DNA from 2 places in the Rhizobium sp. PL01 genome. Region 1 is predicted to be linked to the other one. Evidence: predicted binding sites of a transcription regulator. Region 1 holds the regulator's gene; the other holds the start of a gene.

What was found. Region 1 encodes LexA, which represses DNA repair genes until DNA is damaged. Its sites were predicted from a motif close to TGTTCNNNNTGTGTTCNG; they were not measured.
Region 2: a site for LexA is predicted at 11,880-11,897, ahead of R6X40_RS22675 (ImuA family protein). Genes of this name have one in related genera too.

Annotation. Positions count from the first base shown of each region.
Region 1 is NZ_JAWQUM010000002.1:288,235-303,113, reverse strand. Features, by position in the region: gene R6X40_RS05865 (phosphoribosylaminoimidazolesuccinocarboxamide synthase) at 99-1,043, shown strand; gene R6X40_RS05860 (MBL fold metallo-hydrolase) at 1,069-1,896, opposite strand; gene R6X40_RS05855 (TatD family hydrolase) at 1,898-2,677, opposite strand; gene metG (methionine--tRNA ligase) at 2,690-4,240, opposite strand; gene R6X40_RS05845 (DNA polymerase III subunit delta') at 4,401-5,444, opposite strand; gene tmk (dTMP kinase) at 5,441-6,139, opposite strand; gene R6X40_RS05835 (D-alanyl-D-alanine carboxypeptidase family protein) at 6,305-7,459, opposite strand; gene R6X40_RS05830 (septal ring lytic transglycosylase RlpA family protein) at 7,528-8,562, opposite strand; tRNA gene R6X40_RS05825 (tRNA-Ser) at 9,111-9,200, opposite strand; gene R6X40_RS05820 (hypothetical protein) at 9,822-10,040, shown strand; tRNA gene R6X40_RS05815 (tRNA-Cys) at 10,267-10,340, opposite strand; gene lexA (transcriptional repressor LexA) at 10,765-11,475, opposite strand; gene R6X40_RS05805 (hypothetical protein) at 11,716-11,994, opposite strand; tRNA gene R6X40_RS05800 (tRNA-Asn) at 12,214-12,288, shown strand; partial or broken gene R6X40_RS05795 (hypothetical protein) at 12,541-12,862, opposite strand; gene R6X40_RS05790 (APH(3'') family aminoglycoside O-phosphotransferase) at 13,031-13,819, shown strand; gene R6X40_RS05785 (LysE family translocator) at 13,906-14,538, shown strand; gene R6X40_RS05780 (deoxyribodipyrimidine photo-lyase) at 14,720-14,879, shown strand, end outside.
Region 2 is NZ_JAWQUM010000010.1:159,372-174,250, reverse strand. Features, by position in the region: gene R6X40_RS22715 (GntR family transcriptional regulator) at 1-403, shown strand, start outside; partial or broken gene R6X40_RS22710 (putative N-acetylmannosamine-6-phosphate 2-epimerase) at 542-2,043, shown strand; gene R6X40_RS22705 (ABC transporter substrate-binding protein) at 2,040-3,368, shown strand; gene R6X40_RS22700 (sugar ABC transporter permease) at 3,514-4,395, shown strand; gene R6X40_RS22695 (carbohydrate ABC transporter permease) at 4,392-5,213, shown strand; gene R6X40_RS22690 (ABC transporter ATP-binding protein) at 5,234-6,301, shown strand; gene R6X40_RS22685 (error-prone DNA polymerase) at 6,376-9,642, opposite strand; gene R6X40_RS22680 (DNA polymerase Y family protein) at 9,642-11,153, opposite strand; gene R6X40_RS22675 (ImuA family protein) at 11,074-11,829, opposite strand; gene R6X40_RS22670 (SOS response-associated peptidase) at 12,119-12,796, shown strand; gene dinB (DNA polymerase IV) at 12,874-13,965, shown strand; gene R6X40_RS22660 (DUF3800 domain-containing protein) at 14,354-14,879, opposite strand, start outside.

The DNA of each region.
Region 1 (14,879 bases):
CCGCATTCCTGCGGTCCCGCGGCTTGACCTTACCCGGTCCCAAGGCTTAAGCGATAGCGGTCTCCACCGTCAGCGAAAGACCGGACCCGATGAGCGATTTGCGCATTCTTTCAGATGCTTTCATTCCTGAATTGCCAGGACGCTACAATGGCAAGGTCCGGGACAATTACGATCTGCCGGATGGCAATCGCATCATCATCGCCACCGACCGGCTGAGCGCCTTCGACGTCATCCTCACTGCGATCCCGTTCAAGGGCCAGGTTTTGACGCAGACGGCCCGCTACTGGTTTGAACAGACCGCCGATATCTGCCCGAACCATGTGGTGTCGTATCCGGACCCCAATGTTGTCATCGGCACAAGGCTCGACATCCTGCCAGTCGAAATCGTCGTGCGTGGTTATCTTGCCGGCACGACCAGTACGTCGATCCTGACCAAATATCGCAATGGCGAACGCGCCATGTATGGCATCCGCTTGCCGGACGGTCTGAAGGACAACGAGAAACTGCCGCAGCCGATCATCACGCCAACCAGCAAGGCGTTTGACGGCGGCCATGACGAGCCGCTCTCAGCCGATGAGATCCTGGCGCAGAAGCTCTTGACCGCCGAACAATGGGAAACGGTGTCGCGTTATGCCTTGGCGCTGTTTGAGCGCGGTCAGCAGCGCGCTGCCGAGCGCGGTCTGATCCTTGTCGATACCAAGTATGAATTTGGCACCGACAAGAATGGCCGCATCGTTCTCGCCGACGAAATCCATACGCCGGACAGCAGCCGTTACTGGATCGCCGAAAGCTACGCAGAGAGCTTTGCTACGGGCGCGCGCCCAAAAAGCTTCGACAAGGATTTCGTTCGCGCCTGGGTGACCGAGCGCTGTGATCCCTACAAGGACCCGATTCCTGAAATTCCAGCCGACCTCGTCGAGCAGACGTCAAAGGTCTATATCGAAGCCTATGAGACCATCACCGGCGAGCGTTTCGTCGCTGATCTCTCTGGCGCCACCGTTCTCGACCGCATCCGCGCAAATTTGCAGCCCTATTTCAGCTGAACTTATACAACTGGGCTGAATGATTTCAGCCGGGCTCATTGCCGACGTCGAATTCGATCTGCATGCCGTCATAGGCCGGCTCGATGTGGTCGGCCGTCTCGCGCATCACGGTCTCGTAGTCGAGTGGTGTGTGCATATGGGTGAGCACCGCACGCTTGGGCGAAAGACGTTCGATCCAGCCAAGCGACTGTTCAAGCGACAGATGGCTCGGATGGAACTTGTATTGCAACGTGTCGATCACCAGCACATCCAGTCCGGCAAGCTTGCCGATGGTGTCCTGCGTAAAATCGCTGACATCGCTGCAATAGGCAAAGCCGCCGATCCGAAAACCCATCGACATGATGCTGCCATGGTGCTGAAGCACCGGCTCAAACACGATGGTGCCGCCGGCGCCGCTGATTGCGACTGGCGCAAGAGACGGATCGATGATCCTTGGTTCGACGATCGGTGGATAGCCGCTGCCCTCCGGCGTTTCCAGACAATAGCGAAACCCTTCGCGGATGCGTTCCATCGTTAGCGCATCGGCCCATATCGGCATGCGTTTTCCGGTGTTCTGAACATAGCCGCGCAGATCATCGATCCCATGAATATGGTCTGCGTGCGGATGCGAGTAAAAGACCGCATCGATATTCTTGACCTTCGCCGCGATCATCTGCTCGCGAAAATCCGGGCCGGTATCGATGACGACGGTGGTCGTGCCACCGTCATGGCCGGTCTGCTCGACCAATAAAGCGGCGCGGCTCCGGCGGTTTTTCGGATTAGTGGGATCGCAGGCGCCCCAGTCGCCATTGATACGCGGCACGCCCGGGGATGAGCCGCAGCCGAGAATGGTGAAGACCCGCCTCACCGCCATGTCACAGTCTCGGCATTTTGGAAAAGACGCGGAAAGCATTGTCCGTGGTGATCGCGGCAATCTCGTCCGTCGAAACGCCGATCGTTTCGGCCAGAACCTGTGCGGTATGCGTCACATAGGCCGGCTCGTTGCGTTTTCCACGGAACGGCTTTGGCGCCAGATACGGTGCGTCGGTTTCGACGATCATCCGGTCGTGCGGAACAGTCTTGGCGATCTCGCGCAGTTCTTCGGATTTCGGAAAGGTCAGGATGCCGGAAAAGGAGATATAGCCGCCGAGATCGACGCCAACCTTTGCGAGATCCGGGCCGGACGAGAAACAATGAAGAAGGAAAGGGAAGGCCCCCTTCCCTGTTTCCTCGGTCAGGATCGCAGCCATGTCATCGTCCGCCGAGCGGCTGTGAATGACCAGCGGCAATTGGGTTTGCCGGGCCGCTGCGATATGACGGCGCAGGCCGATAGCCTGTGCATCGCGCGGTGCATTGTCGTAGAAATAATCTAGCCCGGCTTCACCGATGGCGACGACCTTCGGATGCGCCGACAGGCGCACCAGATCATCCGTCTCGATATCGAGTTCCTCATCGGCATTGTGCGGATGCGTGCCGACCGAACAGAAGACGTTGGCGTAGTTTTCTGCAATGGCCAGGATCGTGTCGAATTTTTTGACGCGCGTCGAGATGGTGATCATCTGGGCGACGCCAGCCGAACGTGCACGCTCGATGATCGCGTCACGCTCGGCGTCGAAATCCGGAAAATCCAGATGGCAATGGGTATCGATTAGCATCGCTGGATGTCCTCAAGCTTCCGGCGGGACGTAACGCGGGAAAACCGGCTTCGGTGCTTCCAACGCGGTTCCTGCCACCAGACGCCCGGCTGGCCCGAGTGCTGCAAAGTCGCGCTTGTCCGCGGGGGCTGCCACGAGGTCGAGTAGTTTTGCGGCCGATTCCGGCATGAAAGGCTGCAAGAGAATGGCGATCTGGCGCACGACATCCGCCGTGACATAGAGAACAGTCGCCATGCGCGCCGGGTCGGTCTTCTTCAGCGCCCAAGGCTCCTGGCTTGCAAAATAGCGGTCTGCCTCGGAAACGACGGCGATGATCGAGGCCAATGCCCGGTGGATCATCAGCGCATTCATATCATCGCGGGTCGAGGCGTGTAACGCGTCAGCGGCGGCCAGCATCGCCTTGTCCTCGTCGGTCAATTCGCCACATTCCGGAATCTGCCCGTCGCAGTTCTTGACGATCATCGACAGCGAGCGGCTGGCCAGATTGCCGATGCCGTTGGCGAGATCGGAGTTGATGCGGGTAGCAATCCCCTCCTCGCTATAGCTGCCGTCCTGGCCAAACGAGACTTCGCGCAGGAAGAAATAGCGGATGGGATCGAGGCCGAAATGCTCGACCAGATTGACGGGATCGACGACGTTGCCGACTGACTTCGACATCTTCTCGCCCTTGTTGAGCAGGAAGCCGTGGGCAAACACCTTCTTCGGCAAAGGCAGGCCGGCAGACATCAGGAAGGCCGGCCAGTAGACGGCGTGGAAGCGAATGATGTCCTTACCGATCATGTGGATATTGGCGGGCCAGAATTTGGCACGCGGGCCTTCCGGATCCGTGAGGTAACCGGTCGCGGTGATGTAGTTGGTCAGCGCATCGACCCAGACATACATGACATGGCTTGGATCGTTGGGAACCGGAATGCCCCAGTCGAAGGTCGTGCGCGACATCGACAGGTCGCGCAGGCCGGATTTCACGAAGGAAATTACCTCGTTGCGGCGCTCGGCCGGGCCGATGAAATCGGGATTGTCTTCGTAGTACTGGAGCAACTTGTCCTGATAGGCGGAGAGTTTGAAAAAGTAGCTGGCTTCCTCCACCCATTCGACCGGCGATCCCTGCGGCCCGTAGCGCACGCCATCGCCGCGCACTTCCGTTTCGCCTTCCTGATAATAGGCTTCATCGCGCACGGAGTACCAGCCCGAATAGCTGTCCTTGTAGAGGTCGCCCGCCTCGCCCATGCGGTTCCAGATGTTCTTGACGGCCTCATGATGACGCGGTTCCGTCGTACGGATGAAGTCGTCGTTTGAAGCGTTCAGCAGAACGGCCATGCTCTGGAATTCAGCCGAATTTCGGTCTGCCAGTTCCTGCGGGCTGATGCCTTCCTTGCGCGCCGTCTGCTGCATCTTCTGGCCGTGTTCGTCGGTCCCGGTCAGGAACAGAACCTCGCGCCCTTCCAGCCGCTGGAAGCGTGCCACCGCATCCGTCGCGATCAGTTCGTAGGCATGGCCGATATGAGGCTTGCCGTTCGGATAGGAGATCGCGGTGGTGATGTAGAAGGGGGACGTGTCGGTCATGATCGGGTTTCGGCCTGTGTCTGATCTTGGGTGTCTGGCTATTAGCGCATCCAACGGCGGGATGAAACAGTGCACGCTTAGAAAAGCAGGAGCGTGCTGGCGCGATGCAACTGCGCAAAACCATATCGATACCGCTGCCGCATCGGAACAACGTGGACGTTCAGGCCGTCGCGCGCGACGTTGCCCTGAGGTCGTCCAAAATCGAAAGAACCGTTTGCTTGCGATCGAGATTGTAAGCCTGCGCCACGGTAATCCGCTCGGTCACACTGCTCGAAAGGCGCGCAAACCGGTCCGCCCTGTGGAGATCGCCGGAATGCGCGGCGCGGCGGGCCTCGTCCATCATATGGCCAGTCACCAGCGCCAGGAAGAACGCAAAAATCGTTTCGCTATCTTTTCCGGCCAGCACCTCGGCAAGCTTGTGCATGTCCTTGCGGATTCCCGGTTCCTGTCCGGCCAGAATGGTCTCGAACGTGGTCATGATGTCGAGGCCACCGTAGTTGATCAGCTTCAGGGCCTCGGAAACGCTGCCGTCTGCCGACGTCAGCACCTTTTGTCCATCCGGCCCGGAAAGATCAAAACCTAGATTGTTCATGGCGTTGCGCATCGCGTCTGGGAGAAGAGGCTTCAGTTGCAGCGGCAGGCAGCGCGAACGGATGGTCGGCAAAAGCTTGCCTGGGGCATGGGTCAAGACCAGGAACAGCGAACGCTTGGGTGGCTCCTCGAGGATTTTCAGGATCGCGTTGGCGGCATTGCGGTTGAGGTCATCGGCCGGATCGACGATAACGATCCGCCAGTTGCCCGTACCGGACGTCTGCGAAAAGAATTTTCCGGCCCGGCGCACTTCATCAACAGTAATCGCGCTTTTGACCTTGCCCGTCTTTTCATCGCTCGGGCGTGTCAGGTGCAAAAGGTTATGGGAGGCTCCAGACGCGATCTGCCGGCTGACGATCGAATTCGGATCGGGATCGGCCAGTTCCGCCGGTGCCTGCGCCGGCTCGGGATGTGTCAGCACATGATTGGCAAAGCGGAAGGCCAGTGTTGCCTTGCCGATACCTTCTGGCCCTTCAATCAGGATGGCGTGATGCCCCTTCCCCGACCGGTAGCTTTGCGCCAGAAAATGCTCGGCCTCCGCATGGCCAAAAAGACGCATGTTTTCGGCCGGAGAGATGGCGCCGTCGAGAACGTCGAACCTGTCGCTGCTCATTGTGCTGCTTCCGTATCAGGTCCGCTGCCCGATCCGGGCAACATCGGCTCGATGATCGAAAGTACGCGCGCAGCAATGTCGCTGGCCGAGGCAGAGGCATCGACCACATGACAGCGTTTAGGATCGGCACTCGCAATATCAAGAAAGGCCTCGCGGCGCTTTTCGTGGGTTTCGAGTTCTTCTTTCTCGAAACGGTCCAGTTCGACTTGCTGGCCTGTCTGTATTTCTGCGGCTCCTGCCCGCCTGCGCACTCGCTCGAGGCCAAGGGTTGCCGGCAGGTCGAAGATGATCGTGCACGCAGGCACCACGCCATTAACAGCAACCCGCTCTAGCGCCTCGATGAAGCTGGGCTCCAGATTGCCGGTAACACCCTGATAAACGCGGGAGGAGTCCATGAACCGGTCGCAAATGACGACCGTGCCTTTCAGCAGAGCCGGCCGGATGATTTCCTCGACATGGTCGCTGCGGGCGGCGGCAAACAGGATTGCTTCCATGCGCACGCCGAATTCCTGCGCAGCGCCGGACAAAAGCACATGCCGCACAGCCTCCGCCCCCGGCGAACCACCTGGCTCGCGCGTCGTCAAAACGGTGTAGCCGCGCTCGCGCAAGGCATCGGCCAGCAGGCGAATCTGGGTGGATTTTCCAGCCCCCTCGCCGCCTTCAAATGTAACAAACAAGCCTGTTCCGACTGACACCGCTGATTCCTGTAGATAATTCTTCAATTGAACATCCGTGAGAATGGACGCCCCTGTCTGTGTGCCGCGCGCCCAGAAACCGATACGATGGCCGGTCAAAAGCGTCACACAGGGTCTGTTTAACTGATTGTGTCCGGCCGCGAAACCGCTGGAAGCGTCATTTCATCAGAGCCAGAAGAACAAGAGTTCCTGCAGCGCATCCACTGCTCGTGTCGAGAGTGATCCTTGACCTACGGTCGCATTGGTTTCAACCGGCACTTCGCGCAGCAGCCGCTCTCCGCTCCAGATTTTTAGCGTGCCCGCTTGTTTTCCGGCCTCTACCGGCATGGCCGGTGGCCAGCGATAGACCACCTTGGCCGAAAGCCGCTCCGGATTGTTGACCGGGACAAGGACATCGACAGCATTGGCCGTGACAAGCTGCACATGCGATACCGCGCCGCCGTAGACGCTTGCCTCGCCGACGGCTTCTCCGGCTTCGAACAGCCTCTTTCTTTCAAAAGCCGTCATGGACCAGTCGAGGATCTTGCGCGTCTCCTCGACGCGCTCCTTGTCGGTGGCAAGACCGCCCAGCGCCAGAAAAACGCGCCTGGCATCTTTCTGCATGGTGGCAACCATGCCAAAGCCGAACCCCTCGGCAAATCCGGTGGCAAACCCGTCGACGCCGATACCGGCCGAGATCAGCGGCGTGCGGTTCCGCTGCAGGATCTTGTTCCATTCGAATTCGGTCTGGGAATAATACTTGAACAGGTCCGGATAGTTGGCCTGGATGTGCTGCGCAAGCAGGGCCATGTCGCGCATCGTCGTCTTGTTCTCGGGATCAGGCAGACCAGTGGCATTGTGAAAGACAGAGCCGGTCAGCCCGAGTTCGCGGGCGCGCTCGGTCATGCGCTTGGCAAAGGCTTCCTCGCTGCCCGCCATGCCCTCACCCAGAATGATGCAGGCATCATTGGCAAGCTGAACGGTGACGCCCTGGATCAGATCGACAACACGGACGCGTGATTTCAAGGCGGCGAACATCGTCGATGTTCCCGCCGGCGCGCCGCCCGTTCGCCACGCATGTTCGGAGACTGGAAATTCGGTGTCGAGGGTCAACTCATTCTTGCGGATCGCATCGAAGACCACTTCCATGGTCATCAGCTTTGCAAGCGATGCCGGTGGAATGACGGCATTTTCATCCTTGGCGAAAAGAACCGTGCCCGTCTCGGCATCGATCAGGTAGACCTGCTTCGCCTTCGTCTCGAAGGCCTGAGCCTGCGCCGTCATCGGCGCGCACGCAATCAAGACGAGGGAAATGAAAACCGAGATCAGCCGTATACGCATTCCAAACTCCGGTGCCTCCCCCGGCAATAGCAGCCGGCCCACCGGTGATCAATCGCGAAGGATCGGGATTAGCGTGTGACGCTCTTGCGCTTGGCGTATTCGACAATCGAATCCGGTGTCAGCGGGTTCTGATCGACCAGAATGGCATCGAAAGCCGTCTCGGAATCGCTGACGCGCGCTTCGACATAAGCAGCCGCAAAGGCCATATTGCCATTGGGCATCGGAATATATTCCGGACGTTCCCGCGGGATAGGGCCAATTTCCGGCAGCATCGCGAAAGCATCGAGCCCGGCCGATGACGCATGCGGCGTCTCAGGTTCGGCAAGTGCCGTCACTGGCACGCCCATGTCCAGGTTCGATTTGGACGGGATGGTCAGCATGCCGAGATTGCCTGCCTGCTTGCGCAGCGGCTCATTCGACGCAACCATCACACCCGTGGCGATCTGGCCTTCGGGGAATGCGTTCGGGGTGCGATCACCCTTCTTGACGTAGGACGCCATCAAATAGGGCATGTCGTTACCCTCAAGCGGTGCCTTGCCGATATATTGCACCCGAACCTGCGCACTACCCTTGCGCTTCATGTCGAGAAAGTCGGCCGTCTTGGACGAGACGTCGATGATCCGCCCATATTCATAAGGACCACGATCATTGACCCGGACAACGACGGACGTACCGTTTTCCAGGTTGGTGACACGGGCATAGCTCGGCAAAGGGAATGTCGGGTGGGCGGCCGACAGGTGATATTTATCGTAGACTTCGCCATTCGCCGTCAGCCGGCCATGAAACGCGGAGCCGTACCAGGACGACATGCCGGTCTTGTTGTAGCCAAAATCCTCTTTCGGCTGATACCATCTGCCTTTGACCTGATAAGCCTTGCCGACCTGATAGCGGCCGCCGCCCTTGGGAACGGCTTTACCTTCATCCACAACGCGCGGGCTCGCCTTCACGCCATAGATCGATTCGGCAAAATATTCCTTGCTGCGCGGCTTGTCCTTCTTGATGCTTCCTGTCGATCCGCACGCGGTCAGCCCGACGCAAAGCATCGGAACGGCGGCAACGCGCAATCCCTTGAAGAAAAAAGCCGCAGTCAGATTGGAAGTCATGTGCCCCACATCGCCATTCGTAAAAGCCGTACGCAGTACTCTCCCGCGTTTGCCTCCGCGAAAGTACCGGCGTTACGAAACGTAACAGTCGATTAATCATGACAACAACGTGGCGAAAATGCGAACGGTTAACCGTGCCGGAATGAAACAATTGGGATTATGGTTTACGAATAGTTAACGCCGCGCCGCGCGGATATGAGCCGAGAGGATCGAAAAGCACCTGAAAATGCATGTAATGAAGGCGCGAAAGTGGACGAATACGTGCTCCTAGCAGACATATTCAATGCTGTCGCAGCGAATACCGACGATGGTGCCATCGATGTCGGAAATAAATGTGGAAGATACTGTGAACCAGGCGGTAATGCAGGCGCCGGTCTGCCGATCTGCAAGAGACCGCCAGCCGCCACGATAACCATGTTCTACGTGTGAACATCCGGCGCCTCAAGGAAGGCGTAGGCCCGTTATACAATCATCAAACCACGCAGGATGAAAAAAGCACTCAAGCGCGGTGGAGGGCATTTGTGTCTACGATGGATTGGGGCGGAAAATGGCGGAAGAGGTGGGATTCGAACCCACGGTACGGTCTCCCGCACGCCGGTTTTCAAGACCGGTTCCTTAAACCACTCGGACACTCTTCCTGATGACGGGCATTATGATGATACCGTTTTGACCGGGCGGTGGTTTTCCCGTGCAAACATTTGGACATCAGCCTGTCACGGCTCGCTTTATAGCTTGCCGATTGCGAACGTCAACCGGTTCTGCAGTATGCCGCCATCGCCTGCGATGCGTGCCCGGCTGGCTGAACCTTGGATGCTGCCGGTAGCGCAACGGGGAAAGGTCTTGAACACAGTAGTGTGTATTGCTGCTCTCGCCATTGTTCATCGCAATTTGCGGAGACGGCGACGCTCATAAAAATCCAGATTCGGGCCGCCGTAGATACGCTCGTCGCTACTACGCGGCACCCTGGTCGCGTCGCTTCTACTTGGCAGTGGCTTGTGACCGCGTCCCCCTCGTCCATCCCGATGGTCATAGGCAGAGCAGACCAGATCATAATTGCTGCGTGTGAGGCGAATGGATGATGGCCTGTCACCGTTCGGCTTAATCACCGCGAGAATGTTTCATCGCTTGCCGAAATATGATATCTTGCACTCCTACGCATTGAGTACGCATCCAGCAGTGGAACGCCCGTGGCCAGCGTGTTGCAGCGTCGGTTCACCCGTTAAAATCAAGTGCTGCAAAGCGCGGTGAAGGAGAATGCAATGCATTATAGCGTGCAGTTTTTCACCTGGACCCCGAAGCAGGGCGTTCACCAGGTCGGATCGACGATCGAAATCGATGCGGTCAACCCCAAGCTCGCGGCCGTGTCGCTGCTGGGGCTAAGATTGGACGAGACCGGTGCAGCCAAGAAACTCGCAGTGCGCGTCTGGACAACACCGGATGACAGCAAGGCTGATTGCGCCTGCTTCTATTATCATTGAGCAATCCCCCTGCTTCGCGATGCACCGACGGGGATTATGCAACGCTATCGTTTGTCAACGACGGCATGGTCTCTAGCTGTCCAGGCAAGATGGGAAGACGGAAACCTATCGATCCGATCTCTCTGAAAACTCTTCACAAGAGTGAAAACCCGCTGAGCGCGACCTATCGGCAAGGCCATCGACGCCTGCGCTTCTTCCCTGTCAATTTTCTATGTGTGGGAAAGTTTGGAGGCCTCGCCCGGAATTGAACCGGGGTGCAAGGATTTGCAGTCCTCTGCGTCACCACTCCGCCACGAGGCCTCACGAGTTCAAATAATCGAACTGTGGCGGCGGTTTAGAATGATCCTAGACAAATCGCAAGAGGATATTTCTGAAAATATCCTCGGTCGTTTGTGAAATGAAGTTTCCGAGCCGCTCTCCCACAGGCTTAAGGGGATGAGATCGCTACGGCCCGCACCTTTGAGATGATGAGGCTCGCGTTCCGATCGCGAACCTCATTTGTGATTTCACGCACCCAACTGGTCATCGTAGACAAAGACACATTTCAGGGCAGGATCCGTTTTTGACACCGGCATTCGAATTGAGAGGCGGTTTGCTTTGGATATATGAAGCGGCATGGCAACGACCGAGCTGAACGGCAACAGGACCGGCTTCATCCAGCAAAGTCCATAACCAAAAACTCATCTCCAAGCCGCAGGCAGGTCGAAGATAAAATTCGGCAAGATCAATGATAACGGCGGATCAGCCCGACGAGTTTGCCCTGTATCTTGACCCGGTCCGGCCCAAAGATCCGCGTCTCGTAGGCGGGGTTGGCGGCTTCCAGCGCAATCGAGGCGCCTTTCCGGCGGAACCGCTTCAGCGTCGCTTCCTCGTCATCAACCAGGGCGACGACGATTTCGCCGGGGCTGGCGCTGTTCGTATTGCGGATGATGACCGTGTCGCCATCCAGAATTCCTGCCTCGATCATCGAATCACCACGCACTTCCAGTGCGTAGTGCTCGCCGTTACCGACCATCTCGAGGGGGACGGAAATATCATGCGTGTTGTTCTGGATCGCCGAGATCGGCACGCCGGCGGCGATCCTGCCCATAACCGGTATCGAGACGGTGTCGCTGTGTGAGGCAGTCTTGACAGGTGCTGGGGGCACTGGTTGTACGCCGAGGCTGCCCTGAATGACGCTGGGTGAAAAGCCACGCTTGGGCTGGAGGCTCATTGAATAGGCCTCCGGCAACTTGATCACTTCCAGCGCCCTCGCCCGGTTGGGAAGGCGCCGGATGAAACCCCGCTCCTCAAGCGCGGTAATCAGCCGGTGAATGCCGGATTTCGACGCAAGATCCAGCGCATCTTTCATTTCATCGAATGATGGCGGCACACCCGATTCTTTCATTCTTTCGTGAATGAACAGAAGCAGTTCCTGTTGCTTGCGGGTCAGCATGAACGATCACTCCAGAATCGAGAAACAAATCAAGAACGAACACTATCTGTTCCATATGTGTTCCGCAAGTCCCTAAAATTCATCGAATGTTTTCAGAGATAAGTGTCGTTTCTGACGATCGGGTTGAGGTCTTGCATGTTGTTGTCTCCAGAGACTCGCATTCACTCGCTCATGGCCTTCCCCTTTTGAAGAGCCCTTGGGTGATTCCGAACGTGAGAGGATATGATGATCGGCATTGTTCTAGTTGGATGCCGGCCATTTTCGAGCCCACCAGACCGAAAATTTGCGCCGCTTACGCCGAATGAAGGCGAGATCATGCGACAGGACGAGTAGGCCCAGCGGCACCATCCAGAAGCCGAGGACAGGCAGGAAACCGAGAATGCCACCAAAAATCAAAACGCCGCCGATGGCGATACGCAGCGGACGTGATTGCGGCAGCCGCATCCGCCATGAGCCGATAACCAGCTCCTGTGTTCGGGCGTCGATGCCGAATTTTTTCGTTTTCTGCGGTTCTGCCATAAATCTCACCTATCAAACATAAAGCCTGCCCCGATACCGCTGCAATGCCGCGATGCCAAGGGTTTGGCTTGCGTGACATCGAGAATGCACCACTCCCCACAGATGGGAAGTTCTCCACAGTCTGACAAGATTGTGCATTTTTTTTGAAAAACCGCTTGGCAAATCGGAAAAGCATTTGTATTAGCAGCCTCACTTCTGCAGCACACACCGCGCAGACGTTCCCTGGTAGCTCAGCGGTAGAGCATTCGACTGTTAATCGACAGGTCGCCGGTTCGAATCCGGCCCGGGGAGCCAGTTTTCAAAGGCCTTGCTGAAAAGCAAGGCCTTTTTGGTTTCTGGTGACACCGCACCGCCTCTCGTCTGATTTCGCTGTTCTACCGATAGCCACTGGCATCCGCTATTTTCCCCGCCTCCTGCACCTCTGTCATGTCGCGCCAGCAGTCCGTCCGCGACCCGCCGAGATCGGCGAACTCTCAGATCTTTGCGAGATCCCGCTTGACGTGGATTGTACGGTAAAGCGGTTCCGCTCCGAGTCCGTTGCCTGGGCCGCAGCAATTTCAGGCCCTTTTCGAGCGAGTGTTCCCAGACCGGCTTGTCCCACTCGGTCATATGCTCGCCGCCCGAGATATCGTTGATGAGAATATCGAGTCGTGATTCTTCGCGGCGGATACGGTCAACCAAGAGACGCGACTTCCGCGTGAACAAGATGATCCACCGGCACTGCAATGCCTTTGCCGCCAGCCTCCGCGACCAGTTCGGCCGTCTCTTCGATGATGGGGATTCGAGGCGGATGGTCCGGTGGTGCCGTATGTGGAGGCGCAGATTCAGGACTTTCTCGCCGAATTTTACGGGTAATCGTATCCCTCACCGGCTTTCCTCCGTAAACGCGCCCGGTGTAAAAACCTGGAGATTTTCTGTTCCGGGCTAATGAAATCACGTTCGGCAATATCCATGTCGTGCTGGGGCGCGACATCGCCTTCGCCAGACAAGACGAGGGGAATGAAACCTGACTGATTATCAATACGGATCAACCCGGTTGACGGGCTTTTCTCTTGGAAGCCAATGGATTGCCTACCTTCATGGCGAATCGGGTGATGCGCTGTTTCGGCGCGCCGATGGCAGCGCTTACGCCAAAGTGGCTACCGGCAGCGGTGTGGCGCTGTTGGATGACGAGCGTCGGCGGACGGCATGGCTGTCTGCGTTTGAGCTCGGATCCCCTTCGGTGCTCGATTGGCAAGTGTCTGACGACGTTGCATGCCTTGTGACGAGTGCCGTGCCGGGCGTGCCGGCGGATCAGCTGGAAGTGTCCGCACTTATAAAGGCATGGCCGTCCATCGTCGCGCAGGTGCGCGATCTCCATGCCATTCCGGCCCGAGACTGCCCGTTTGATCGCGGCCTTCAAACAATGTTCGATCGGGCAGCCGATGTGGTTGCGCGCAAGAGTGTCAATCCCGACTTTCTCGATCCGGACGATCAGGACACGCCGCCCGAAACCCTGCTCGATCGATTAAAGAGCGAACTGCCCGCGCGGCTCACGCAGGAAAACACGGATCGTGTTGTTTGCCACGGCGATGCGTGCCTGCCCAATTTCATGGTCGATCCGGAAACGCTTTGCTGCACGGGAATGATCGATCTCGGGCGGCTGGGGATGGCGGACCGCTATGTCGACTTTGCGCTGCTTGTCGGCAATACCCGCGAAACATGGCGCACCACTGCGGAAGCGCGGGCTGCGCACAATCGTTTGTTCGACCTACACGCAATCGCTAATGCTGACCGGGCACGGCTCGATTTCTATCTGCGCCTCGATCCACTGACCTGGGCCTAGGCTGCGCAGAGCAGGGATGCACGACTATCTCAAAATCCTGTTGTATAGATCGGGTTTGCAACCGGAATCAGGGACAGGAATAGACAATGCCGTCGATCGAGTTGCTTATCGCCTTCATCGCTACCACGGCGGTCTTCGCCTATATTCCCGGTCCGGCAATGCTCTATGCGGCAGCCCAGACCATCGCACGCGGCCGCTGGTCGGGGCTGATGGCGGCGCTCGGCATTCATCTTGGCGGTTATGCCCATGTCATTGCCGCAGCTGCAGGACTGTCTATTCTGTTTCATGCGGTGCCGACCCTCTACCTGATCGTGAAATTTGCCGGTGCCGCCTATCTGGTCTGGCTGGGCATTTCGCTGTTTCGTGCCAAGGTCGAGGGCGATGCCGCCCAAGCAAGCATCGAGCCGAAATCCGGCCGGCGTGCCTTCTTCCAAAGCGTCACCGTCGAGGTTCTCAATCCCAAGACAGCGATTTTCTTCGTGGCTTTCCTGCCGCAATTCGTCGATGCATCCGCCGCCTTTCCGGTCTGGCTGCAGCTGGCTATTCTCGGAACCATCGTCAACCTGATGTTTTCATCCGCGGATATCGTCTGCGTGTTTCTGGCCGGTGCGGTGATGACCAAGCTGCGCCGCTCAAGCTCTGCGCAACGGCTGATGCAGCGCGCCGGTGGCACCATGCTGGTTGGTCTCGGGGCTCATCTGGCCTTTCAGAAGAGTTGAATCCCTCTGGCCTGCGCGTTCACTTCTGGCTTCAGCCGTCGCGTCCTACGGTGAAGCGGCGGTTGAAAATTTGTCGATCGTCTTGCCCCGCAAAACGATGAAATAAAAAGCTTTCTCCGCGAAACCTTTGATCCGCCATCCCCGTATCTGCGTACACGACGACGTTGGATATGCTGCGCGGATGAAAATGAAAAACGACGACCCTTCTCACGAAAAACCCATCATCGTCTGGTTTCGCAAGGACCTGCGGCTGGACGACAATCATGCGCTTCATGCTGCGGCTCAAACCGGCCGTGATGTCATTCCGGTCTATATCCGCGAACCTTCCCGGCACGGCACCG
Region 2 (14,879 bases), on a different contig from region 1:
TGCACGCGATATTTCGCGCCCGTCGCCGGCCGAAATGATGGCTCTGGGCATTTCGGGCAGCGAAAAGGTCGTCCGTCTCAAGCGTTTGCGGACGGCCGACAATACACCCATCGCAATTGAAATTGCCACATTACCGGCCCTCTTCGTGCCGGATCCGCAGGCGATCCAGGCGTCGCTCTATGAGTATCTTGAAGCAAATGGAGCCCTGCCCGTCCGCGCATTGCAGCGCATGCAGGCAAAGCCAGCGAGCGAAGAAGAACGCCGCCTGCTGGGCACGCCCGAAGATACCAGCCTACTGATCATGGAGCGGCGCTGCTTTCTTGCCGATGGGCAAATTGTCGAGTTCACGCAAACCAAATATCGCGGCGACATCTACGACTTCGTCATCGAGTTGATGCGATAATACCAGTTAAAGGCCTGTTGCAATCTGGTCTTGTCCTGTTACCGTGACGGTACAACAGGAGAGCCGGACGTGCCGATTGACATCCAAGCCTTGAAGAACGGGTTAATCGTATCGTGCCAGCCGGTGAAGGGCGGCGCGATGGACAATGCTGTGATGGTCGTTGGCTTCGCGCTGGCGGCGCTGGATGGCGGCGCTTCAGGGCTGCGTATCGAATCCGCCGACTATGTCCGCGCCGTCCGCGATGCCACAGACAAGCCGATTATCGGCTTGGTCAAGCGCGACCTCGACGACACGCCGGTGCGCATCACCCCATGGCTTGACGATGTCGACGCACTGGCCGGAGCAGGCGCCGATATCATCGCTTATGACGCCACCCAGCGCATCCGGCCCGTCGACACCAAAACACTGATCGACCGCATCCATGAGCATGGCCGTATTGCCATGGCCGACTGCTCAGTCATTTCGGACGCCGAGCAGGCACTTGCGGAAGGGGCCGAGATTATCGGTACCACGCTTGCGGGCTACACCGGTCCGGTCGAACCCACGGAACCCGATTTCGCGCTCATTACGTCAGTGTCCAAGCTCACTCCCCACGTCATCGCCGAAGGCAATGTGCGCACCCCCGAACAGGCCGCAACGGCACTTGCCGCCGGTGCCTTCACGGTCGTTGTGGGTTCCGCCATCACCCGGCCGGAACACGTGACGTCCTGGTTCCGCGCCGCCCTCGACGAAACCCTCACCTCGGCCAAGGGATGATCGGCATGGCGCACCCAGACAGGATCCTCGCACTCGACATCGGCGGGACCAAAATGCTGGCTGCACTGGTGCAGGACAGTACACTGTTGGAAACGCGCAAGATGCCGACGCCGCGCAGCGGCGATCCCCGACAGTGGCTCGAGGCGCTGTTCGCAGCGATCACGCCGTGGCAAGGCCAATATGCCGCCGTCGGTGCTGCCGTCACCGGTATTATTGATGATGGCCGCTGGTCGGCGCTCAACCGCAACACGCTCGACATCCCCGAGCATTTTCCGCTAGCCCTGACAATCAGGCAACTTTTGGGCGTTCCGGTTCTCGCTGCTAATGATGCGCAGGCCGCAGCCTGGGGCGAACACCGTTTTGGTGCCGGGCAAAACGACGATATGGTCTTCCTGACCATCTCTACCGGTATCGGCGGCGGCATCATCGTCAACGGTAAGCCGATGTTCGGGCTTGCCGGTCATTTCGGACAGTTCCGTGTAGCCGATCATGTGGCCGGCACATTGGAGGATCAAGTCTCTGGCCGCTGGATCGCCAGCCAGGCGGCACAACATCGGCCCGGCGCCACGGCACGCGACGTTTTCGAGGCCGCCGCCGCCGGGAAAGAATGGGCAAAAATCATCATCAACGGGTCGGCGCGCCAGACGGCCCAGCTTTGCCGTAATATCCAACTCGCACTCGATCCTCCCCGCATCGTCATCGGCGGCGGCATCGGGCTTGCTCCCGGTTATCTTGAAGCTGTCCGACAAGCACTTGAAGACCTGCCGCTGCGGCTAAAACCAAAAATTCACGCTGCCGCACTGGGGGAAAGTGCCGGCGTCGTGGGCATCGCCGATCTTGCAAAAACCCAACCAAAAAACCAACATAGAGGAGAACTGACATGACATTTTCGACAATCAGAAAAGGCGGCCTTCTCGCCATCGCCATCGCCAGCCTCATGGCAAGCCCCGCATTCGCCAAGGTGACCGTGCTGGGTTGGCCAGGCGGTCCTGAAGAAACGGCATTGCGCGCCGCTGCCGACGTCTACAATGCCAAACCCGGCATCGCTGAAAACGACAAGGTAGAGCTGCTGTTTTTCAACCGCGAGGGCTTCTGGGACAAGCTGCAGGCAGACCTTGCCGCTGGCTCTAAGGCCTTCGACGTCAATCTGCTTGCGACTTATTCCATTGGCCGTTACGCGCCGTTCATGGAGCCGGTCGAGCTGTCAGGCGAGGCAGCATCCGTCTATGGCGATTCCGTGCTGAAGACGATGCAGTACGAAGGCAAGCAATTCGGCGTTCCAACCGACCTTTCAATGCACTTCATGTACTACCGCACGGACCTGATTGACGCCCTGATGAAGGACGACGCTGCCAAGGCGAAGTATGCAGAGATCTCCGAAAAGCACCTCGGCAAGAAACTGGCGCCGAAGAGCCCTGACGAATGGACCTGGGACGATTACGCAGCGACTGCGCTCTATTTCACCCAGGGCGTCAACCCCGACAGCCCGACGCGCTACGGCACGGTCCTGCAGCTCAAGAACCTGCTGTTCAACATGATGGTATTCCAGTCGCTACCGCGCGCATATGGCGGTAACTGGATGGATGAGGCCGGCAAGATCACAATCAATTCAGATGCCTATCGCAAGGGGCTGGAAACCTACAAGCTGCTCTACGATGCGGGCGCCACGCCACGCGATTCACTGTCTTACGAATTCGCCGAAGCCAATGCCGCCTACACATCGGGCCAGGTTGCCGCGATGATGCAATGGAACGCTGCAGCATCGGATCTGACCAACAAGGAAAAGTCGCCCGCCGTTGCTGAAGTAACAGACACCGTTGCCCCGCCGGCCGGCCCGGAAGGGCGCTTCACCCACATCCATGGTCTCGGCTTCGGTCTCAACAAGAACGCTGAAAACAAGGCCGGCGCCCAGGCCTTCATCAAGTGGCTTTCCTCTAAGGAAGCCGCGCTGACCTACGCCAGAAACAACGGCGCACCGGCGCTGACGCCGGGTGTCGTTGCCGAGGTCGCCAAGGAGCGGCCCGACCTCGTCAAACTTGGCGAGTTCGCCTCCAAGTACGGATATGTCATGAACGGCGGCACCTCCGCCAAGGCCCTGTCCGTCTACGAGCTGCAGGCCAAGGAGTTCACCGGCTATTGGTCCGGCCAGCAGTCGCTTGATGACACCCTTGCCAAGACCGAGAAGGGTATGACCGAGTTGCTCAAATAGCAAAAACAGATAGCGGCGGCATCGCCGCCGCTGTCATTCCTAACACGACCCCGGCGTAGCGGCGTTGGGCGCGAAGCAATTTTTTACCCAACGGAAGAGTCCAGATGATCGCTTATCCAGTCGCTCCCAGACGGACATTGGTTCGATGAATACCAACCGAGCCCATTCTTCCGAGTTTAGGCTACTGGCAACTCCGCTGGTGCTTTTTCTACTCGTGTTCCTCGGCTTTCCCGCGATCGTCAATCTGATCTATTCGATCTCCGACGTATCGTTCGAGACGTTACGCCAACCGCGCATCACTGGACTGTCCAACTTCACTGCGGTCTGGAATGATAACGCGTTCTGGCAGGCAAGCTGGTTTTCGCTGCGTTTTGGCGCACTCACCGCCGTGCTGGAATGTGCGCTTGGGCTGGTCCTCGCCATCTTCCTGTCGCCGCTGATTGAGAAGCGCAGTTGGCTGATGGCCATCTTGATGCTGCCGCTGATGGTGGCCCCGGCCCTCGTTGGCCTGATGTACCGCCTTGTCCTGCACGAATTCGCCGGCCCTGTGCCCTACTATCTCTGGGCATGGTTCGGCGCCAGCGTCTCCTTCCTTGGCCCCACCTCAGCGTTCTGGACATTGATCGTCGTGGAGACATTGCAGTGGACGCCGTTTGCCGTGCTGCTGTTTTATATGGCCTACCGGGCAATCCCAGGCGAAGTCGTCGAGGCATCTGCCATGGATGGCGCTAAGCGCTGGCATCTGCTGTGGTATATCGAGCTGCCGCTGATGGCGCCGACAATCGTCGTCGCCCTGCTCATCCGGTTCATCGATGGTTTCCGCGTTTTCGACAATGTCTATGTTTTGACCGGTAGCGGCCCCGGCGGCTCGACCGCATCATTATCGATCTACATCTACGAGGCCTTCTTCAAGCAGGGCGCCATCGGCAAGGCGGTTGCAGCATCGGTGATCTTGTTCGCCGTCTCGTTCACCGTTCTCTACGGGCTGAATATGATCGCCAGCCGCCGCAAGGGAGCACTCAAATGATCAATGCGCTTCGCTGGGTCGTCTTTGCCATTGCCGCTTTTGCGATGAATTTCCCGATCATCGTGACACTCGTCACGTCTTTCAAGAGCACGCGCGAACTATCGGCCAATCCGGGACTATGGGTGCAGGCACCGACGCTCGACAATTATTTCGCGGTCTTTCAGGTATCCGACAGGCTGAACATTTTCCTCTACCTGTTTAACAGCATAACGGTTGCCTTCATCGGCACCACGCTTGCCGTCGTTCTCGCCCTCCCCGCAGCGTATGCGATTGCCCGTGGCAAGCTTGGCGAACGCACGCTTTTGCCTTTCATCGTCAACCTGCGCGCCGTGCCGCTGATCATTTTTGCCATCCCGCTTTACATGATGTTCCAGTGGCTGGCGCTGCTAGACACGCGCCTTGGGCTCGGCCTGATCCTTTCGATCGTCAACCTGCCATTGGCACTCGTCATCCTGGTCAATGCCATCCGCGACCTGCCCGGCGAACTCGACGAGGCAGCCCTCATGGACGGGGCCAGCCGAGCGCAGATCCTTTTGCGCGTCATTGCGCCTGTCTGCCGCCCAGCCATCGTCACCAGCCTCATCTTTGGCTTCATAACCGCATGGAACGAATTCCTGTTCGGCCTGATGCTGACCACATCGAAGGCGGTACCGATCACCGTGGGCGCCTCGTTCTTCTTCGCTGCCAGTGGCGGCGGCGTGCAATGGGGGGTGGCCTCTGCCGTCATGGTCGTTGGCGCACTGCCGCCGGTTCTGCTCGGCCTCATCATGTATCGCCAGATCAGCGGGTCGATGACGGCCGGCGCGGTCAAGGGCTGACCTATTTTCAGGAGAAAACCATGGGTACGATTTCGCTGCGTAAGGCAGGCAAACAATATGGCGCCATCGAAATTATCAAGGACCTCGACCTGGAGATCGCCGACGGTGAGTTTGTCGTGATCGTCGGCCCCTCCGGCTGCGGCAAGTCCACCTTGCTTCGTATGATCGCGGGGCTGGAGCAGACAACCTCCGGCCAGATCCTCATCGACGGTCGCGACGTGACGGCGGCGTCGCCGGTCGAGCGCAAACTTGCCATGGTGTTCCAATCCTATGCGCTCTACCCGCACATGACGGTTCGCCAGAATATGGGCTTCGGACTGAAACTGGCCAAGCTTCCGGCTGACAAAATCAAGGCCAAGGTCGATGCGGCAGCCGACACTTTGAAACTCACCCTCCTACTTGACCGCTATCCGAAGGAGCTGTCCGGCGGCCAGCGTCAGCGTGTTGCAATCGGACGAGCGATCGTGCGCGAACCGGTCGGGTTTCTGTTCGACGAACCATTGTCCAATCTCGACGCCGCGCTTCGGGTCGATATGCGGCTGGAGATCGCCAAGCTTCATCGCACACTTGGCGCCACCATGATTTACGTCACCCACGACCAGGTCGAGGCGATGACGTTGGCGGACCGTATTGTCGTGCTGAAGGACGGCCGCATCATGCAACACGGCACTCCACACGAACTTTATGAAAAGCCGGCCAATCTATTTGTCGCGCAATTCATCGGCAGTCCCAAGATGAACGTTCTGCCCTGCCGACGCAACGGCGACGGCCGGCTTGACCTGTCGGGGGAAGGCACCATGGAGATGGCGCTAACACGCAGTGCCACGCCGGTGCACCTCGGCGCGCGCCCCGAGCATATGTCGCTGGTTCCTCCCGAAAATGGTCAATTCCGCGGCACAGTCGAGGCCCGCGAGTATCTTGGCGGCACTACGTCCGTGTTTGTGCGCAATCCCAAACTCGGCCTGATCAATGTCAGCGCACCGGCAGACAACGCCTTCGGCATAGGCGAGACAGTGGGCATCCGTATTGATAACGTCCGATCGACGCTTTTTGACAAGGCGGGAACGGCCATCGGCGCTGCGCTTTGAAGCGCTTTGGGCACCACGGCAGTCCCGCCTTGATAGGAATCGAACCATTGACAAGTCCTGCGGCCGCTCTCAGATCACTGAAAATTCCGCGCCTTCACCCTCAACGTATCGATATGCAGATCGGGAATCAGAATATCGCGGGCCTTGACGCCGAGCGGCGCCCGGTCGCGTGAATCCGGACTGCCCGGTGATCCGTGCGCGAATTCATCGCCACGTCCGGTCGGCACGCGGAAAGCGGTATGCCGCTCGCCTAGGCTTGCCAGATCACCGGAGAGATCGAACAACCGCTGAGCTACCAGGTGGACCACGCCGCCCTCCCGCTGGATCTTGCCGTTGATCGCCATCATGCTGGTTCCAAGCACGATGCGCCGCTGCTTTTCAAACAGGCTGGGCCACACAACGACATTGCACACCCCGGTCTCGTCTTCGATCGTCATGAACATCACGCCCTTGGCACTGCCGGGCTTCTGGCGGACAAGAACCAGGCCGGCCGTCATCAGCCAGCGGCCATCCCGCGCCGATGTCGCCTCGGCGCAGGTGACTATGCTCCGTTTGATGAGGTCGCCGCGCAGGAAGCTCAACGGGTGATCGCGCAGTGTCAGACCGGTATGTCCATAATCCTCGACGACATTGGTGCCCTCGGTCATCTGACGCAGTTCGACGGCAGGCTCCTGCTGCTCGGCGATCACCGCGCGCTCGCGATCAGCTGCGGCTGCAAACAGCGGCAGCGGCTCATCTCGCAGCGCCTTGATGGCCCAGAGCGCATCGCGCCGCTCCAGTTTCAGAGCGGGCCGGAACGCATCAGCCTCTGCCAATTGCACCAGAGACGCCGACGGCACGCCGGAGCGCCGCCACATATCGTCGATCGAGACGAAGGGATCGTCGCCCCGCGCGGCGGCGATCCTTGCGGCATCATCTGCCGCCAATCCCTTGACCAGCCGCATACCCAGACGCACCGCATGGTGGTCGCTCCCAGCGATCGGTTCCAGTGTGCAATCCCATCGCGAGCGATTGATGCAGACTGGCCGGACCGCGACGCCGTGCGCCTTCGCATCGGTGACAATCTGCGCCGGCGCGTAAAATCCCATCGGTTGAGCGTTCAGCAGCCCGGCGCAAAACACATCGGGATAATGGCATTTGATGTAGGATGAGGCATAGGCGATGAGGGCAAACGAGGCGGCATGGCTTTCCGGAAAGCCGTAGGAACCGAACCCCTCGAGCTGCGAAAACGTCTTCTCGGCGAACTCTTCCGTATAACCGTTCCTCACCATGCCGCTGACCAGCTTGTCCTTGAACTTGCTGACGCCGCCGGAAAATTTGAACGTCGCCATGGAGCGTCTGAGCGCATCCGCTTCGCCGGCGGTAAAGCCTGCGCATACGATCGCCACCCGCATGGCGCTCTCCTGAAACAATGGCACGCCGAGCGTCTTGCCAAGCACTGCCTCCAGCTCAGGCTTGGGATAGACGACCGCCTCCTTGCCCTCGCGGCGGCGTAGATAAGGATGCACCATATCCCCTTGAATCGGCCCGGGGCGAACGATCGCCACCTGGATGACGAGATCATAATAGGTCTGGGGTTTGAGCCGCGGCAGCATTGACATCTGCGCTCTGGATTCGATCTGGAACGTCCCCAGCGTATCGGCCTTGCGGATCATCGCATAGGTGGCCGGATCCTCTTGCTCGATGGTCGCCAGATCGAGATCGATATGCTTGTGGCTTTTGAGAAACTCGAAACTCCTGGCCATGCAGGTCAACATGCCGAGCGCCAGAACATCGACCTTCATGAACCTCAGGGACTCGATATCGTCCTTGTCCCACTCGATTGTTTGCCGATCGTCCATGCGGGCCTGCTCGATCGGCACCAGTTCGTCGAGGCGGTCATTGGTCAGGACAAAGCCGCCGGGATGCTGGCCGAGATGTCGGGGGGCGCCCATCAGCTGTTGCGCCAACTGCAACGCCAGCCGCAATCGCCGATCGGACATATTGAGGTTGAGCTCGTTGACCTGCTTTTCGCCAACGCCCTCCTTGCTCCAGCCCCAGACACCGGCCGACAGGGCTGTGATCATATCTTCGGGCAGGCCCAGCGCCTTGCCGACATCACGCAGCGCGCCCTTGGCGCGGTAACGGGTAACAGTGGCGCAGAGGGCCGCCTTTTGCCGGCCATAGGTCTTGTAGATCCACTGGATCACTTCTTCCCGCCGGGCGTGCTCGAAATCGACGTCAATGTCGGGCGGCTCGTTTCGTTCCTCGGAAATGAACCGTTCGAACAGAAGGTCATTGGCGGCAGGATCGATTGCGGTGATGCCTAGCACGTAGCAGACGGCAGAATTCGCGGCACTGCCCCTGCCCTGGCACAGGATATTCTGCGAGCGGGCAAATCGGACAATGCTGTAGACGGTCAAAAAGTAGGGGGCGTAGTTGAGCTTGCGGATCAGGTCGAGCTCATGGTTGATTGTCGTGACGACATCATCCGGCACGCCTTCGGGGTAGCGATCTTTGACGCCTTCCCAGGTGAATTTCTCCAGCGATTGCTGCGCCGTCAACCCTGGAACAATCGCCTCCTCGGGATATTGGTAGGTCAGCTCCGACATGTCGAAGCGGCAGCGATCGACGATATCGCGGGTCCGGGCCAGCGCGTCGGGATAACGGGAAAACAGCCGGTGCATTTCTTCCGGCGGCTTCAGGAAACGATCGGCATGGCGTTCGCGCAGGAAGCCTGCCTGATCAATGGTCTTGCCGTGGCGGATGCAGGTCACCACGTCCTGCAGCTGCCGCCGGCTCGGATCGTGAAACAGCACGTCGTTGGTGACGACGGATTTGACACGATGTTGGACCGCCAGATTGTTCAGTTCGTGCAGACGGAGCTCATCGTTGGGCCGCCGGCGCAGCGTCAGCGCCAGATAGGCACGGTCGCCAAACGTCTCCCTCATCTTGCGAAGCTGAATGCCGCAGGTTTCGTCGGCCTCATCGGGAACCAGAATGGCCAGTTGCCCCTCGGCATAAAAGGTGACATCGGCCAGATGCAAGATGCATTTGCCCTTGCCGCCGCGCTCCTTGCCGAGCGACAGCAATCGGCAAAGGCGCGCATAAGCGGCGCGGTTGGTGGGATAAACCAGCATCGACATGCCGTCGGCAAGATCAAGCCGGCAGCCGACGACGAGACGAACACCGGTTTCCTTGGCCGCCTCCCAGGCACGCACGATCCCGGCAAGGCTGTTGCGATCGACGATCCCAAGCGCCTCGATGCCAAGTGCGTGGGCAGTCGCGAAGAGTTCGTCGCACCCTGATGCGCCACGCAGAAAGGAGAAATGGCTGGTGACCTGGAGTTCGGCGTACCGCATCAGCCGTAGATCCCGTGCAGGAACCACTTTGCCGATCCGGTTTCCGGATCCAGCCCGTCGCCGGAGCGAAACACCCAGAAGCGATGACCGTCTTCGTCCTCGACAGAATAGTAATCGCGCAAAGCCTCCATCTCGGTCTCGCGGATCCACCATTCACCGAAGACGCGTTCCGGGCCGTCAGCGCGCTTTATCCGCCAGCGCTTGCCGCGCCAGATCATCGATGCCGGTGGATGGTCGGGGATCATTGCAATGACTTCGATCTGTTCGGGGCGCGCCAGTATGCGGCTCGGCCGTGGCCATCGCGTCGGCCAGGATTCACCGAGTTTCACCGCCATCGCTGCCACCCGTTGAATGCTGCGCTCCGGCACATCGCTCTGCACCGGCGCCAATCGGTAGAGACGCTGGCCGCGATTGCCAAAGGTGTCGAGCAGCGGGGTGACATCGACAACCGTCTCCTCAATCAACGAGGACAGCGCCTGCTTCAGGTCCAGCGGTTCGATCATCGTGGCGGCGAGCGACATTTTTTCGATCCCGAAACCCGGGTCGATTGTCTCGATCAGAGAACAGAGAAGCTTGGTCAGCCGTGGCACATCACGGACCGGCTTTGCCATCCCGGCTCGCACCGCCTGAAGGGTATTATCGACGCGATGAACGACCAGGTCGGCGCGACGAAGCCCCTGTCCTTTCTGTTCGAGCAGCGCGCAAAGCTCGACGACAAGCTTGCCGACATATTTTGCGATCGTTTCCGCGGCCCCGATCGGCTCGGAAAAAGGGCGAGAGACCTCGATCAGTTCCTTTGTCCTGATTGGCTCGATCGGCTCCGGCAAACGACCAAACATCTGATCCAGGCGACGTCCGGCCTCTGGTCCGAAGCGCAGCGCCAGCGGCGCGCGTGGCGTTGCCGCAAGTTCGCCAACTGTCCGAAACCCCAGCACGCCGAGACTGCTGACGATATCGGCCGACAAACGCAGACTGGATATGGGCAGATTGACCACCGCCTTGGCAGTTTCTCCCGGCGGCACGATGACGGTCTCCCGGCGGATTGCCCGGGCAAGTGCATGGGCGGCCCCCCAGCTGTCGGCGATAGCGCCGCGGGCCTGCAGCCCATGCCCGCGAAAACTGTTCACCAATCCAGTGAGCATTGGCAGTTCGCCGCCACGCAGGTGATCTGCACCTTCCGTATCCATCACCACACCATCCGGGAGATCAAGCGCGACGATCGGCGTATATTGCCGCAGCATCCAGAGTGCCAGACGCTCGACGGCAGCCGCGTCGCCGTCTGGATCTGCGTCGACCATATGCAGGTGGGAAATCATCGCCTGTGCCTTGGCCGCCTGCATTCCGATGCGCGCGCCCGCTTTCAGCGCCGCAACATCGGCAGCACTGATCGTGCGCTTCGCGCCGCTGCGGGCGACGACGACGACAGGCGTTTCAGCCGGCAGATCGGGATCGGCCCGCCTGATCCGGTCTGTCGGCAGATACGGGAGAAAAACTGATACAACCCGTGGCATCGCAGGCACCTATTTCAAATTCTGCGGCTTCGCCCGCTCTTGCTCTGATGAGTTCCGCCAGCCACCGCGCACGCCCGATGCCTGGAACTGGAAGTGCTTCTGACGGCAGTACGCTGATCCGCCACCTGGTCGTCGCCGCCGTCGGTTGTCCGAAGTCAGCTGCCTCCGTCGGTCGGCGCCAGCGCCTGAGTGCAATGCCGATCGTGCCGGAGGCTTCGGCTGCCAGTTGAAGCCGCCGCGATGCCGTCATCGGCAAGCGGACCAGTTCGGCGACCACCCCCCCGACCCCCCCGAAACGAAGCCCTTCCTCGAAATTAGCGAGAACATCTTCCTCCCGGTCGGCCTCGACATAGATCACCCGGTCATGGTGCAAGCCAGCCTGCGTGAGGGCCGGCGCAAACAGGTCAGGCCGGGCAAGACACCAGAGGACGTCGCCTTTGGTGCGCGCAACAATCCCGGCGGCAAACAGGGCGGCTGCGGCACCATGAATGGCATCAGCACCTCCGCCAGCCACTTCATGCAGCGCACCCATGGCAAGCCCGCCTCCGGGCAGCTTCGAGTCCATCTCGGCGACGCCGAACGACAGCACCTCGTCCTTGCGCAGGGGCCTGCCTTCAAGACATTGGATCCGGGCTCGAAGCTCGGCAATCGTCGGGCTGACAGCGGTTTCATTCATCGGCGTGATGTCGTGTCCAAGGGGCTATTCACAGGTTGCTCGGGCTGATATGTTCATTATTTGTTCCCTTCGCTCATATGAGTCAATCCTGATTCTTTTGTGGCGGCAGGACGGCTGGCGCTTCGACCTTGGAAGGTTGGGTGAAAGCATTGTCTGAATCGCTTGCCCGACAGGCATTTGCCCCGACTTATGCGGAGCAAATGCCGCCGGAAAGAATTGGCGGGAAATCGTTGTGGACAGTTCGGGTTGACCCGGACGTAACCGGCACGCTCCAGGAGGATGGGGAACCATGTGTAATTTGTATAACGTCACCACCACCCGTGATGCGGTTCTTCAGTTCACCAAGGCGTTCCGCGACCGCGCCGGATGGAATGAGGCTTCATTCGACGTCTATCCGGGCTACCAGGCACCGATTGTCCGTGTCGCCGAAGACGGGCAGCGCGAAATTGCGCGCACGACCTGGGGCATGCCGTCGCCACCCGCCTTTGTGAAAAACTATGATCCTGGCGTCACCAACATCCGCAATGTTAGCTCGCCGCACTGGCGCCGCTGGCTGGGGCCGACCAGCCGTTGCGTCGTGCCGTTCACCTCGTTCGCCGAACCAGATCCCGCCAGCAAGGTTGCAGGCGGACGGGTTCCGAATGCCTGGTTTGCGGGCAATGAGGACCGGCCGCTGATGTTTTTCGCAGGTTTCTGGACGCCGTGGAAAGGTATTCGGAAGGTGCGGGATGGCAACCAGGAATACGAGCTGTTCGGGTTCCTCACCACCACCCCGAACGAGATTGTCGAGCCCATCCACCAAAAGGCCATGCCTTCCATCCTGACGACGCCCGAGGAGGTCGATACCTGGCTGACGGCCTCTTGGGATGAAGCAAGACACCTGCAACGCCCCCTGCCCGGCAACATGCTGGTCATCGTGCCACCGCAGCCCAAGGCGCCATTGGACGATGAAGGTCTGTTGCTTTGATCACCCGCACGCACCCCGACCAGGGGAGCCAAAAGCCCGAACATGCTGTGCGGACTTACCATTCGGGAAATGCGACGATGGATAGCGTGAAGCCCGTTCGCAAAATCATCCACGTGGACATGGATGCCTTCTATGCCTCCGTCGAGCAGCGCGACAACCCGGACCTGCGCGGGCTACCTTTGGCCGTCGGCGGGTCGGCGGCACGCGGTGTCGTTGCGGCCGCAAGTTACGAGGCGCGTGTTTTCGGCGTGCATTCGGCCATGCCGTCGGTCACCGCAAAGCGCAAATGCCCGGACCTGATCTTTGTGCCGCCCCGTTTTGACGTCTACAAATCGGTATCCCAGCAAATCCGTGAGGTGTTTGCGCAATACACGCCGCTGATCGAGCCGCTATCGCTTGACGAGGCCTATCTCGATGTCACGGAAAATCTGAAGGGCATGGAGATCGCCACCGAGATTGCGCTGGAGATCCGCGCGAGGATCAAGCAGGTTACCGGGTTGAACGCGTCTGCCGGTATTTCCTACAACAAGTTTCTGGCCAAAATGGCAAGCGATCTGAACAAACCGAATGGACAGGCGGTCATCACGCCGAAGAACGGTCCCGGTTTCGTCGAAGCCCTCCCCGTCAATAAATTCCATGGCGTTGGGCCGGCTACCGCCGAGCGCATGCGAAAATACGGCATCGAAACCGGGCTCGATCTGAAATCGAAATCCCTCCAGTTTCTGCAGGAGCACTTTGGGAAGTCGGGGCTGTATTTCTATGGCATCGCGCGCGGTATCGACGAACGACGCGTCAGACAAGACAGGATCCGCAAGTCGGTTGGCGCCGAAGACACCTTTATCGAGGACATCGATGATCTTGATCTTGCCACCCTGGAATTGAGACCCTTGGCCGAAAAGGTCTGGCACACCTGCGAAGCGCAGGGGATCAGCGGCAAGACTGTCACAGTCAAAATCAAGTATTCGGATTTCACCCAGGCGACGCGCAGCCGGACGACTGCGTTTCCGTTGACGAATGTTGCGGAGATAATCGATACCGCATCCGCTTTGCTCGCAACCACCTATCCATTCAAGCGATCGGTGCGGCTGCTCGGGGTCACGTTGTCATCGCTGAGCAATGAACAGGACGCCAACGGTGCGGAACAACCGCAGCTCGATCTCAATTTATGACGATAGAATGCTGACAGAGGGCCAGAAAGCGTCATCAAAATGCCCGCATCCAGAATTCGCTTCATCGATCTTGAAACCGGCGGCAATGGACCGAACGATGTCTGTGAGATCGGCTGGCAGGACGTCGTCCTCTGCAGTAATGGCCAATGGCGCGTCAACAAAGACAGAGGCGCTCCGCTGGTCAACCCCGGCCGTCCAATGTCACCAGCCACCATGGCCGTGCATCTGCAACCTGCTGACGATTCACCGTTCGTGGAGAGGATAAATGCCGGCAACAGATAAAGTTGCATTTTGCGCAACTTTTCCCTATATTCAGATCAGAGCAACGCTCCGGGGTCAGCGCCCAGCGCTGGCCGAAATGGATTAAGGCCCCTTTGAGGGCCTTTTTTCATGGAAAACAGCTGTACTTTATCCCGAGATTTGGGCGATCCTGCGGCGGGATAAGCGCATCAATCAGCTTTCCGGCCGCCATGAGATCGACGTAAGGTCGATAGGTTGGATCATAGCCGCCTTTGGCTATGGGATAGAGAATAAGATCCGCAACCTGCAACATCGGCGCCTTTTTGGTTCGCCGTTTGGGTTCGCCCATGACAATCCGCCGAAAATCTTCCGCCGTAAGAGACTCGTAGGCGCCGGCGTTGTTGCCCTGGAACGGCATGCCTTCAGCCTTCAGCGCCTTAGCGTATTGTATCAGATCGCGGTCTTCGTGCTTCCCACTTTCCTCGAAAAACACCCTTAAAACACGTCCTTGGCTGTCCGCATACTTCGCGGCGCGCTCGATCAATATGGAATAGGCCGTTTTGCACATCAGCCACAGCCGCTCGGCGTAAGCTTCCTGATAGCGGGCCAGATAACCCGGGCGATCGATAATCGTGGCAATGCCGATGATGGGCAGCCCCATGATAAATGCATCA